4 regions of the Mesorhizobium sp. B283B1A genome follow, and region 2 is predicted to be linked to each of the others. Evidence: riboswitches for the same ligand, from Rfam matches in the RefSeq annotation. Region 2 holds a riboswitch; each other region holds the start of a gene.
The links. A riboswitch is a leader RNA that binds a small molecule or an ion and turns the genes downstream of it on or off. The one in region 2 is predicted to bind cobalamin.
Positions count from the first base shown of each region.

Region 1: linked by a shared signal. The riboswitch ahead of LB577_RS27955 (DUF1636 family protein) and the one ahead of bluB (5,6-dimethylbenzimidazole synthase) in region 2 are both predicted to bind cobalamin.
Region 3: linked by a shared signal. The riboswitch ahead of LB577_RS28155 (CbtB domain-containing protein) and the one ahead of bluB (5,6-dimethylbenzimidazole synthase) in region 2 are both predicted to bind cobalamin.
Region 4: linked by a shared signal. The riboswitch ahead of LB577_RS21940 (aromatic ring-hydroxylating oxygenase subunit alpha) and the one ahead of bluB (5,6-dimethylbenzimidazole synthase) in region 2 are both predicted to bind cobalamin.

Region 1 covers NZ_JAIUIQ010000046.1:1,193-3,952, forward strand. The annotation lists gene cobW (cobalamin biosynthesis protein CobW) at 1-467, opposite strand, end outside; gene LB577_RS27955 (DUF1636 family protein) at 470-898, opposite strand; cobalamin riboswitch at 936-1,142, opposite strand; gene LB577_RS27960 (winged helix-turn-helix domain-containing protein) at 1,172-2,371, opposite strand; gene LB577_RS27965 (NADH-quinone oxidoreductase subunit A) at 2,705-2,760, shown strand, end outside.
Region 2 covers NZ_JAIUIQ010000013.1:57,564-60,323, forward strand. The annotation lists gene LB577_RS13520 (hypothetical protein) at 1-155, shown strand, start outside; partial or broken gene bluB (5,6-dimethylbenzimidazole synthase) at 320-946, opposite strand; cobalamin riboswitch at 949-1,129, opposite strand; gene LB577_RS13530 (histone deacetylase family protein) at 1,251-2,177, shown strand; gene LB577_RS13535 (exodeoxyribonuclease VII small subunit) at 2,181-2,432, shown strand; gene LB577_RS13540 (DUF2277 domain-containing protein) at 2,532-2,760, shown strand, end outside.
Region 3 covers NZ_JAIUIQ010000046.1:44,313-47,072, reverse strand. The annotation lists gene cobO (cob(I)yrinic acid a,c-diamide adenosyltransferase) at 1-36, opposite strand, end outside; gene cobU (bifunctional adenosylcobinamide kinase/adenosylcobinamide-phosphate guanylyltransferase) at 38-553, opposite strand; gene LB577_RS28160 (CbtA family protein) at 546-1,346, opposite strand; gene LB577_RS28155 (CbtB domain-containing protein) at 1,362-1,541, opposite strand; cobalamin riboswitch at 1,577-1,776, opposite strand; gene LB577_RS28150 (aromatic ring-hydroxylating oxygenase subunit alpha) at 1,920-2,760, shown strand, end outside.
Region 4 covers NZ_JAIUIQ010000027.1:28,054-30,813, forward strand. The annotation lists gene LB577_RS21920 (ABC transporter ATP-binding protein) at 1-29, shown strand, start outside; gene LB577_RS21925 (DUF680 domain-containing protein) at 103-348, opposite strand; gene LB577_RS21930 (DUF680 domain-containing protein) at 414-611, opposite strand; gene LB577_RS21935 (DUF680 domain-containing protein) at 690-905, opposite strand; cobalamin riboswitch at 1,398-1,600, shown strand; gene LB577_RS21940 (aromatic ring-hydroxylating oxygenase subunit alpha) at 1,714-2,760, shown strand, end outside.

The sequences.
Region 1 (2,760 bases), on a different contig from region 2:
GCGTCCATGTCATTGGCGACGCGGCCTTCGGCCAGCGCGGGACCGTCGACCACGGCGATCACGCCGTCGACCGTGACGCGGCTTTTCACCGTCGGCCACTGGAAGGCCTGGACCAGCGGCTTGGGCAGAGCCAGGCCGGACGTCTCGATCAGGATGTGGTCGACCTTCGGCGTCAGCGCCAGGATCTGGTCGAGCGCCGGCACGAAATCGTCGGCCACGGTGCAGCAGATGCAGCCATTGGCCAGTTCGACGATGTTTTCCTCCGGGCAGGTGTCGATGCCGCAGCCCTTCAAAATCTCGCCGTCGATGCCGATGTCGCCGAACTCGTTGACGATGATGGCAATGCGTTTGCCGCCGGCGTTTTCCAGCAGATGGCGGACCAGCGTCGTCTTGCCCGCGCCGAGAAAGCCGGTGACGACGGTGCAGGGAACGCGAGAGAGGTTGGCGGACGAATCTGGAACAGTCATGGTCAGTCCTTCAGCATGTCGAGGGGAGGGATGCGGGCAACGAGGCCGCGCTTGAGGCTATCGGGCCGGCCACGCCATGGGATGAGGCCGTCGGTCGAGGTGGCGAAGAGCTTTGCGCCGGCGACAAGGTCGGCGCCGCAGGCCGTGGTCAGGTCGCCGAAGACATAGCTCCAGCAGCCGTCGCGCAGGATGGCGGCGCTCAGCCGGCGCTTGCAATTGCCGAGGCATTCGACAGTACGGACGCGGATATCTTCGCCCGAGGCGGCGTTGCGCGTATCCTCAGCCAGCAGTTCGCCGGCGCGGGGATGGGCGTCGGAGCCGGTTTCGTCACGGCACGAGGCGCAGATGATCACGGTGACGCCGGACAAGGCATCGCTGTCGGCGGACGAATTGTCCGCTGTGCCAGCCGAAAAACTGCTGTTCTGGTCCAAAAACCGGGCTCCTTGCCCGGAAACCCGCCGGGCGATCGGATTAGTTGTCGCAGACGGCAGGTCTCCTGGCTCGCGGGTCATCGCCTTGGTTAGCCGCCTTCCCGGGAATTCCCAGTGGCTTTCGGCCTTGGCTCGTCGCTTACAGTTGCGGGGACAGCCGCGGATTTGAGATTTTTCATCCCGCACCGCATTCCCTCTTAGCCCCTCTCATTGAAGAGAAGAGACCGTCTGGAGCGGATTTAGGCTGTTGCAGGCAGGACTGTCAACGCGGGCCTACGACATGGCGATGTCGGCAAGTGACTGTCCGAGGTCGCCGGCGGGCGTCACTTCCATGCGCTCAAGCCCGAGCCAGCCCTGCATTTGCTTCAATTCCTCGAAAAGCTGGGCGGCGGTTTCAGGCGGTGCGCCAGCTTCGGCATAGGCTGCGTGGACGCGTAGCACACTCGCCGGCCGATCGGCCTTGAGATCGACGCGCGCTACAATCCTGTCGCCGAGCAGGAACGGCAGGACGTAATAGCCGTATTGGCGCTTTTCGGCCGGCGTGTAGATCTCGATACGGTAGTGGAAATCGAACAGCCGCTCCGAGCGCGAGCGTTCGAAGACCACGGGATCGAACGGGGCCAGTAAGGCACGGGCGTCGATTTTCCTGGGCAGACGCGCATCCTTGTGCAGGTAAGCGGGCTTATCCCAGCCTTCGACGCGCACCGGCAGCAGCTCACCGAGTTCGACCAATTCCTCCAGGCGGCCCTTCATGTCGGCGGGGGAAAGGCGGAAATAGTCGCGCAAATCGCCTGATGTCGCCACGCCATGGGCGCGGGCGGAGATGCGCAGCAATTCGCGGTGCGCGTCCTCGGCGGCCGGTACGGGCAGGTCGAGAACCGCCGGCGGCAGCACGCGCTCGGGCAGGTCATAGAAGCGCTCGAACCCGCGGCGGTGCGCCGTCGTGATGCGCCCGGCCCAGAACAGCCATTCGAAGGCATGCTTGGCGTGGCTCCAGCCCCACCAGCCGCCCGAGCCTTTCTGGCCTTCGAGCGCGGAAGCAGCGATCGGGCCGCGCGCGACGACCTCGCGGTAGATCTCTTCTCTATAGGCGGCGTGCTCGCGGCCCCATTTGGCCAGCCCCAGATACATCTCTTTGCCTTGCTCGGCGCGCTGCATGCGCCAGCGCATCAGCGGCCAGGTCTCCACCGGCAGGAAGGAGGCCTCGTGCGCCCAGTATTCGAACACCGTGCGCTTGCGGGTGACGGCGGCGTTGTCGAGCAGAGCGAGCGGGTAGGGGCCAAGGCGCGAATAGAGCGGCATATAATGCGCGCGCACCACCGCGCTGACGGAATCGATCTGCAGCAGGCCGGTGCGGGACAGAACGCGGGCGAAATGACGGCGGTCGGGCGTGCCATTAGGGCGGGAGTCGAGAAAACCCTGAGCGGCGAGCGCGACGCGCCGGGCGGTGGCAAGCGGGATCTTTTCCTTCATTCGGATGCGACTCTTGTAACTCGTTGACCGTCGTTTGATGGGTGATTCCTGTCCATGCTAGCAGGGTTTTGGCGGCATCCATGTCAGGAGAGAAAAGTGGAGTAAAAAGCGAAGGAAATCAAACAGGAGCGTATCGGACCAGTTTCTCCGTATATGCCGTCCAGCACCGCCTTTTGAACAAGGTTTGACTTGCTTCGCTGGAAGTGCTGCGCTAACCCTCGCCGCGTTGCAGCATAGGCCCCTTAAAACGGTTCAGCGGTTAAACTGTCACGCTTCCGCATTAAGGTCCGGTGCTGTAATCAAAATGGATTGGCGCCAACGGAAAGCCGCTGCATGAACGCACTTCTCAGTTCGTACCTGCCCATCGTCCTGTTCATCGGCGTGGCGCT
Region 2 (2,760 bases):
TGCAGGTCTATTTCAAGACCATCGCCGGCCAGGTGCCCGATCCCGCCTGGGACGCCAGGCTCGCCGAGGCATCGTCGAAATTCAGGGAACTCAAGGACAAGGCGCTGGCCTCCTTCGGCGGCTCGCGCTGGGACACGGCCGGCGCGACACGCTGATCGGCGGGGCTTACCGCGACCGCATCGACGGCGTTGAGGCGCGCCACCGTCGATTTGAGCCGCATCTCGCCTTGGCCGCAAAAAGTCTCGCTCATGATCAGTTCGGGCAACGGTAGGCGTCGGCCCCAGCCATGCGTTTCGAGGTCCGGTTTGGGCGCGAATTCGGAGACCCGGCCGACGCAGAGATAGGCGACCGGCGTCACGTGATCGGGAATAGCCAGCAGGCTTTTCAGCGCCTCAGCCTCGATGATGCTGACCCAGCCGACACCGACGCCCTCGGCGCGCGCGGCCAGCCAGAAATTCTGCACCGCGCAGACCGTGCTGTAGAGGTCCATCTCCGGATTGTGCCAGCGTCCCAGCGGCGAACCCTGCGAGCGTTGCCGGTCGCAGGTGATGCAGATGTTGAGCGCGCTCTCGCAGATGCCTTCCAGCTTGAGCTTGCGGTAGAGCGCCTGCCTTTCCTGTTCGATGGCCGGAAGTTCCTGTTCGCGCGCGGCGAGGAACAGGTCGCGCACCTCCGCGCGTCGTGCGGCATCGCGGATGACGATGAAGTTCCACGGCTGCATGAAGCCGACCGACGGAGCGTGGTGGGCGGCAAGCAGCAGCCGCGCCAGCACCTCGTCGTCGAGCGCGTCGGGCAGGAAATGGCTGCGCACGTCACGCCGCGTGAACATGGCGCGGTAGACCGCGTCGCGCGCCATCTGGTCAAATCCGTCGCTACCAGGAGCGGTCATGTGTTCCGGCATCGCTTGTCCCCTTGCGATTGCTATCGATGCCAGCCGCCTGACCATGCGGATGACGATGTCTGCCAGGCCGGTCTTCTGGCTTGGGATCAACCCGCGTCCGGTGCCTTCCCGTCATCGACAGTGGCATTTACCGGCGCGGTCCCCCTCACAGCGTTGGGCACGCCACGGAATTCAACCGTGTTCCCGATTCTCCCGCTTGCGGCGGGCACCAGGCAGTGTCGGCGACCTTACGCCGAACCGCCCGGGGCGCCAATCCCCGCAGCGACGCCAATGGACGCAGACGTGATTTTCCCCAGCGATCGAGCCGCGATGCATGGCCATCGCGGCGCCGGGGCACTAGATAGGGAGCATGGCCACTCGTCTCTACACGCATCCGATCTTCCTCGAACACATCACGCCGCCTGGCCACCCCGAGCGGCCGGATCGCTTGCGCGCCATCGAGCGCGTGCTCGACGACGAGGCCTTTGCCGCGCTCGATCGTGTCACGGCGCCGGAAGGTGACGAGGCCACCATCCTCTATGCGCATCCCGCCGATTTCGTCGCCCGCGTGCGCGCCGCCATCCCTGACCAAGGTATCGCCCGCATCGATGCCGACACCACCGCCAGCCCGAAGAGCTGGCAAGCGGCGATCGCGGCGATCGGCGCCGCCAATGCCGCCGTCGACGATGTCTTTGAGGGCCGCGCCGACAATGTCTTCGTCGCAGCGCGGCCTCCCGGCCACCATGCCGAAAAAACCACGGCCATGGGCTTCTGCCTCTTCAACACGGCGGCCATCGCCGCGCGTTATGCGCAGAAGAAGCATGGCGTCGAGCGCGTGGCGGTCGTCGACTGGGACGTGCATCACGGCAACGGCACGCAGGACATTTTCTGGGATGATCCCTCGGTGCTCTACTGCTCGACGCATCAGATGCCGCTCTACCCCGGCACCGGCGCGAAGGACGAGACCGGCGCCGGCAATATCGTCAACGCGCCGCTGGCGCCGCAGACCGGCAGTGAGGTGTTTCGCGATGCCTTCCTGTCGCGCGTGCTGCCGGCGCTCGACAATTTCGCGCCGGAATTGATCGTCATTTCCGCAGGCTTCGATGCGCACCACCGCGACCCGCTGGCCGAGATCAACCTGACCGAGGACGATTTCGACTGGGCGACCGGCCAGCTGATGCAGCGTGCCGCGCGCCACAGCGGCAACCGGCTCGTCAGCCTGCTCGAGGGCGGCTACGATCTGCAGGGATTGGCATTTTCGGTCGCCGCCCATGTCGGGCGACTGATGAAAGGATGAACGATGGCTGGTGAGACCAACGAAGACGTCAAGGCGATGAGCTTCGAACAGGCACTCGACGCGCTGGAGAAGATCGTCGATGATCTGGAGCGTGGCGACGTGCCGCTCGACCAGTCGATCAAGATCTATGAGCGCGGCGAGGCATTGAAGGTGCATTGCGACCGGCTGCTGAAGGCTGCCGAGGACAAGGTCGAGAAGATCAGGCTGTCGCGCGACGGCAAGCCGGTCGGGACGGAGCCGCTCGACCCGGACTGAGGCGCGCAGCCGTCTCACCGGTTTTTGGACACGATCGTGATTGAGTATAGAGTTCGTCTCGATTGAAATGGCTCCAGGACAAGAGGAGATACGGAAGCGATGTGCAGAAACATCAAGACCCTGTTCAATTTTGATCCGCCGGCAACCAACGACGAAGTCCGCGACGCTGCACTTCAGTTCGTCCGCAAGCTGAGCGGGACGACGCGGCCCTCGAAGCAGAACCAGCATGCGTTCGACCATGCGGTCGAAGCCATAGCGGCATCGGCGCGCGAGCTTCTCGATTCGCTCGAAACCAACCAGCATCCGCGCAATCGCGAAGAGGTTGCGG
Region 3 (2,760 bases), on a different contig from region 2:
CCTGTTTTCACTGGCCTTGCCGTCTATATCAGTCATCTCACTTCACCTTGAGCGGCAGCCCGGCCACCATCAAAAGCACCGTATCGGCAATCGCCGCAACCTGCTGGTTGAGCCGGCCGGCGGCATCGCGGAACCGACGCGCCAGCGCGTTGTCCGGCACGATGCCTTGCCCGACTTCGTTGGACACCACGAACCAGGACCCGCGCGGTCGCAACAGCACGTCAGTCAGCCGCCGGCATTCCTGCTCGATATCGTGTTCGGCCAGCATGTGATTGGTCAGCCACAGGGTCAGGCAGTCGACAAGCACCGGCTGATTGTCGGGCAAAGCCTCGAGCGCGCCGGCGAGGTCCAGTGGTGCATCGATGGTTGACCACCCTTCGCCGCGCCGCGAGCGGTGCACCGCGATGCGCTCGCGCATCTCGTCGTCATAGGCTTCAGCCGTGGCGATATAGGTCCATGGCGAAGGCAACGCCGTCGCCAGGGTCTCGGCGTGCGCGCTCTTGCCGGAGCGCGCGCCACCAATGATGAAAGTCAGCTTGCCTTGATCAGGCAAAGCTGTCGCGCAGGCTGGTCGCGGTGCCGGTGAAGCGGCCGCGCACCACGCCGACGACCGCGCCGAGCACCAGCCAGAACACCAGATTGGTTACGGTCACCGCCACCACGAACTGATGATGCAGGCCTTCCGGGATCGGCGTCTCGAAACTGTCGGGCTGCGGCGCACCGACAATATGCGGGGCGACGATCAAAGCCACGCCGAGGATCGCGAGCGGCAGCGATTTGCGGAAGGCGATCAGCCCAAGACCGATCGCCGTGGCCGCCACCGTCGAGACCCACCAAATCTGGCGCGGCAGCAACTCGGCCGCCGGCATCGCCGGCAGTTCCGGCGGCAGGCCGAGGCCAGGCGCCAGCGTGAACACGGCAAACCCTGCCAGGCCCCAGAACACACCCTGGCGCCAATTGCCGATGCCGCCCGCGAATTCCGAGACCGCGACCAGGACCAGCGCGAAGCCGATGCCGGTGACGATGTTGGCAAGCACGCTGAAGCCGAAACGCTCGAAACCATCGGCCGGCGCCCAGCCTTCGTCTTCCGCCGGAGCGGCGGCTTCGGCCGGCGCCGGCGCGGCGGAGCTCATGGCATGCCCCGCCGGTGCGGCGGTGCTCATGGCATTGGTATCCGCGGCAGTGGGCGCGGCCTGGTCATGATGGTGGCCGCCACCGGCCTGCTCGTAGACTTCGGCCTTGAGGATAAGCGGCACGGTGGCATAGGCCTGCATGCAGGCGAGAACGACGCCGGCCACAAGCCCTGCGATCGCCGCGATGAACACGACGTTGCGAAACAGGTTCATGATGTCAAATCCTCGTCAGTGGCAGGGAAACGCCATCGAATGACGATAGTCGTGGGCGGCATTGTGGACCGCATCGATATGCGAGAAGCCGACGAAGCCGACGACGAAGATGCCGAGCAGCGCGGCTAGCGCGAGCTGCATGAAGCGCGACTGCGAGGAGACCGAGGCGCCGAGGGAGACGGAGGCAGTATTCATGTCTTGTCCTTTCACCCTCCACCCGAGGGTATCGAAGTCAGTTTCCTGTCGCCGGCAGGTCTCCTGGCTCGCGGATCAGCGCCCTTCTCCACCTTCCCGAAGAAAAAATCTTCAGTGGCATATGGAGAGGACTACCGCACACAGTTGCGGGGGCAGCCACGGCATTGGGCGACAATTGAGCCCGCACCGCATTCCCTCTTGGCTCCAAAACGGAACCGACGACAGCGTGACTATACGGAAAATCACGACACGCGGCAAACCAAATTCCGCCGGCAACCAGCGCGATTGCGCCATGCCGGCGACATCGGCCGTTCTCGGCACCACAATTGACAATCATCCCGGCCGGGTGTCGGCTGGCCACTTCACGGGAAGCGAGCCATGCAGCCTCCAGCCCTGCAGCCACCAGTCCTGCAGCCCAATGCCAGCGAACGCGATCGCTACAACGGCCTGACCCGGGCTGAAGCGACGTTGTCGTCATCGGCCTATTGGGACGGCGAGAGCTATCAGCGCGACCTCGATGCGATCTGGTATCGAAGCTGGCTGCTCGTCTGCCGGGAAGCCGATCTCGCCCAACCGCTGGCTTTCCGCACCTTCCGCGTCGGCACGCAGGAAATCGTCGTGCTGCGCGACGAGACCGGCGAACTGCGCGCGTTCCACAACACCTGCCGGCATCGCGGCTCGCAGCTGTGCCAGGAAAGCGAAGGCCGGCTGAAGGCGCGGCTGATCACTTGCCCCTATCATGCCTGGTCCTATTCGCTGCGCGGCGACCTCGTGCGCGTGCCATCGAAATCGCTGCCCGAAGGCTTCGACAAGGCCGACCATCCGCTCTATCGCGTCGCGCTCTCGGTGTGGCGCGGCTTCGTGTTCGTCAATTTGCAGGAGGGAGCGAATTTGCAGGAGGACGCGAATTTGCAGGAGGGCGCGGCGGGCTCGGCGCAGGCCTCCTTCGATCCCGCCTCCGGCGATCTCGGCAATTGGCCGCTGGAGACGCTTGTATCAGGCCATGTGCTGCGCAAGGTGATGAACTGCAACTGGAAGATTTTTTGGGAAAACTTCAACGAATGCCTGCACTGCCCCGGCGTTCACAAGGATCTGTCGCGGCTGGTGCCGATCTATGGCCGCGGCCTGATGAGCCGGCATGACGACCCCGAATGGGTGCGCCACGCCGACAATGACGCGCCGGAATTTTCGGGTGGTTTGCGCGTCGGCGCCGAAACCT
Region 4 (2,760 bases), on a different contig from region 2:
TGCACGAGGCGGAAGCAAAGGCGGCTTGAGCTAAAAGCCGGCCTCAACGACAAAAAACGGCGGGCCATGCCCGCCGCTCATTTTTAAAACCGACTTCGACTGTTAGTGATTGCCGAAGTGGTCCCGGTCGTTGCTCTGAGGGGCCGGCTTCTGCACGTTGCCCGACGAATTGAGCAGCTTGTAGACAGGCGAGCCGCTGTCGCGGATCGAACCGGTATGCGAAGCGTCCACATCGGTCGAAGTCACGGCAGGCTGGTTGGCGCCATTGGAGCCATAATTGTCGCTGCCGGCGAAAGCGCTGCCGGAAATCGCCAGAACGGCGGCGGCAGCAAGGATGATCTTCTTCATTTCAAGTCTCCTGAAGTCTCGAATTCCACGGCATGGCGGGCAAACCCGCCGTTGCCGGGTCGGCTTTAGTTGTTGCCGAAGAGGTTGTGGTCGGCGCCGACGACAGGCTTCTGGTCAGCCGGTTCCGACTTCTTGGTCGAAGCCGTGTACGAATTGTCGGTCGACGTCACGGCAGGCTGGTTGGCGCCATAGTTGTCGCTGCCGGCGAGAGCGCTGCCGGAAATGGCCAGAACGGCGGCGGCAGCAAGAATGATCTTCTTCATTTCAAGTCTCCTGAATTTTGATGAATTTTTGAGTTCGCCAGGACGGCGGGCAAGCAGCCGTCAACCGGCGGTTGGCTGTTAGTGGTTACCGAAGAGGTTGTGGTCGGCACCCTGGACAGGCGTCTGAGCAGCCGGTTCCGACTTCTTGACCGAAGCGGTGTACGAGCTGTCGACGGCAGTGGCTGCAGGGGTCGCATTCGAACCGTAATGGTCCGAACTATAATGGTCGCTACCAGCGAAGGCGCTGCCGGAAATGGCCAGAAGGGCGGCGGCAGTGAGAACAATCTTTTTCATTTTGGGCACTCCAGTATTTTTCCGTCCGTCTAGCGGCGTGTCTTGGGATGAAATCGCGTCGTTCGGACAGCCCCGATTTGGGAAAGCCAGATGGCCGTTTCCAATCACGAAGTTGTTCCGCGTGGACCATGAATCCACCACTTGAAATTGTACCACCGGCTTCCACATCAATTTTTTTGCTTTTTTTATCAATTAGTTAGAAGGATCAAGGGAGCTATCACCAACTGTGTCGGAGGCCCAGCGTTCACAACATCCTGCACGCACCGTCAACAGAAACGAACCGTTCGGTTCGATTTTAGGTTTCGCTAATAGTCACTTTTCGAAACTGTTAACCTTTCTTTGGCTCCGGCCAAGGATCGAAAAACAACGTTTGGGGTGCTGGCGACGAGCCGGTTTCAAAGGTCGCGATCCTTGTACGGACGATCTTGCATGCGTGTCGCGCCGCATGGATGCGATGTCGTTTTCATGCCGACGCCGCGATGCATGCCGTGATTAGATCACGCCATCTCAGGTGCCGCTTCGTGACGACGGAGTGGAGAATTGGGAAGCCGGTCAGAATCCGGCGCTGCCCCCGCAACGGTGGTGGAGTTCAAGTCGCAACGGGAGACCACTGGGCGAAAGCCTGGGAAGGTGTCGCGATGGTCCGCAAGGACGACTCCAGAGCCCGGAAACCAGCCCGAGATTGCTAGAACTCGACTGATCGCGGTGGGCGGTCAAGGGGTGGATGATGCATGCCCGGCTGGCGCCGGCCTGCGTCCGATCCTTCCTCCATCACCACCAGTTCAGTCCTTGGATATGAGGACAGGACATGGATGCTCGCAACGACATGCTGAGGCTCTTGAACAGCCGCAGACAGGGCTTTTCGCTGGAACAGCCCTTTTACACCGATCCGGACTACTTCAAGCTCGACATGGAGCTGATCTGGTATCGCGATTGGCTGTTCATCGGCCATGATTGCGAGCTGCCCAAGCCAGGCAGCTTCATCACCGTGCAGATCGGCGACTATCCGGTCGTGCTGGTGCGCGATCAGCAGGGCAAGATCAACGCCTTCCACAATTCCTGCCGCCACCGCGGCAGCCGCGTCTGCAACACCGAGAAGGGCATGGCCGCCAAACTGGTCTGCCCCTATCACCAGTGGACCTATGAGCTGGACGGCCGCCTGCTGTTCGCCCGCCAGATGGCCGAGGGTTTCGACAAGAGCCAGTTCGGGCTGAAGCCGGTCGCCTGCGAAAGCGTCGCCGGCTATATCTTCATCTGCCTGGCGAAGGAGCCGGCCGACTTCGCGCCGATGCGGGCGATGATCGAACCCTACCTCAAGCCGCACCGGCTCGGCGAGGCGAAGATCGCCTTCGAGAGCACGATCATCGAGAAGGGCAACTGGAAGCTCGTCTGGGAAAACAACCGCGAGTGCTATCATTGCGCGGGCAATCACCCGGAATTGTGCAAGACGTTCCCGGAAGCACCGACCGTGACCGGCGTGCAGGGCGCCGACAGCGATCCGGAGATGCTGGCGCACTGGGCGAAATGCGAGGCGGCCGGCCTGCCGAGCAAGTTCCGCATCGATCCGGCCGGACAGTATCGCGCCACCCGCGCGCCGCTGCTGCGCGATGCCGTCAGCTACACGATGAGCGGCAAGCGGGCGGTGAGGAAGAACCTCTCCGACAACGTCTCGGCCGACCGCATCGGCACCTTGATGCACTATCACTACCCGACGACATGGAACCATATCCTCATCGACCATGCCGTGACCTTCCGCGTGCTGCCGATCAGCGCCACGGAAACCGCCGTGACGACCAAATGGCTGGTCCACAAGGATGCGGTCGAGGGCGTCGACTACGATCTCACCGAACTCACC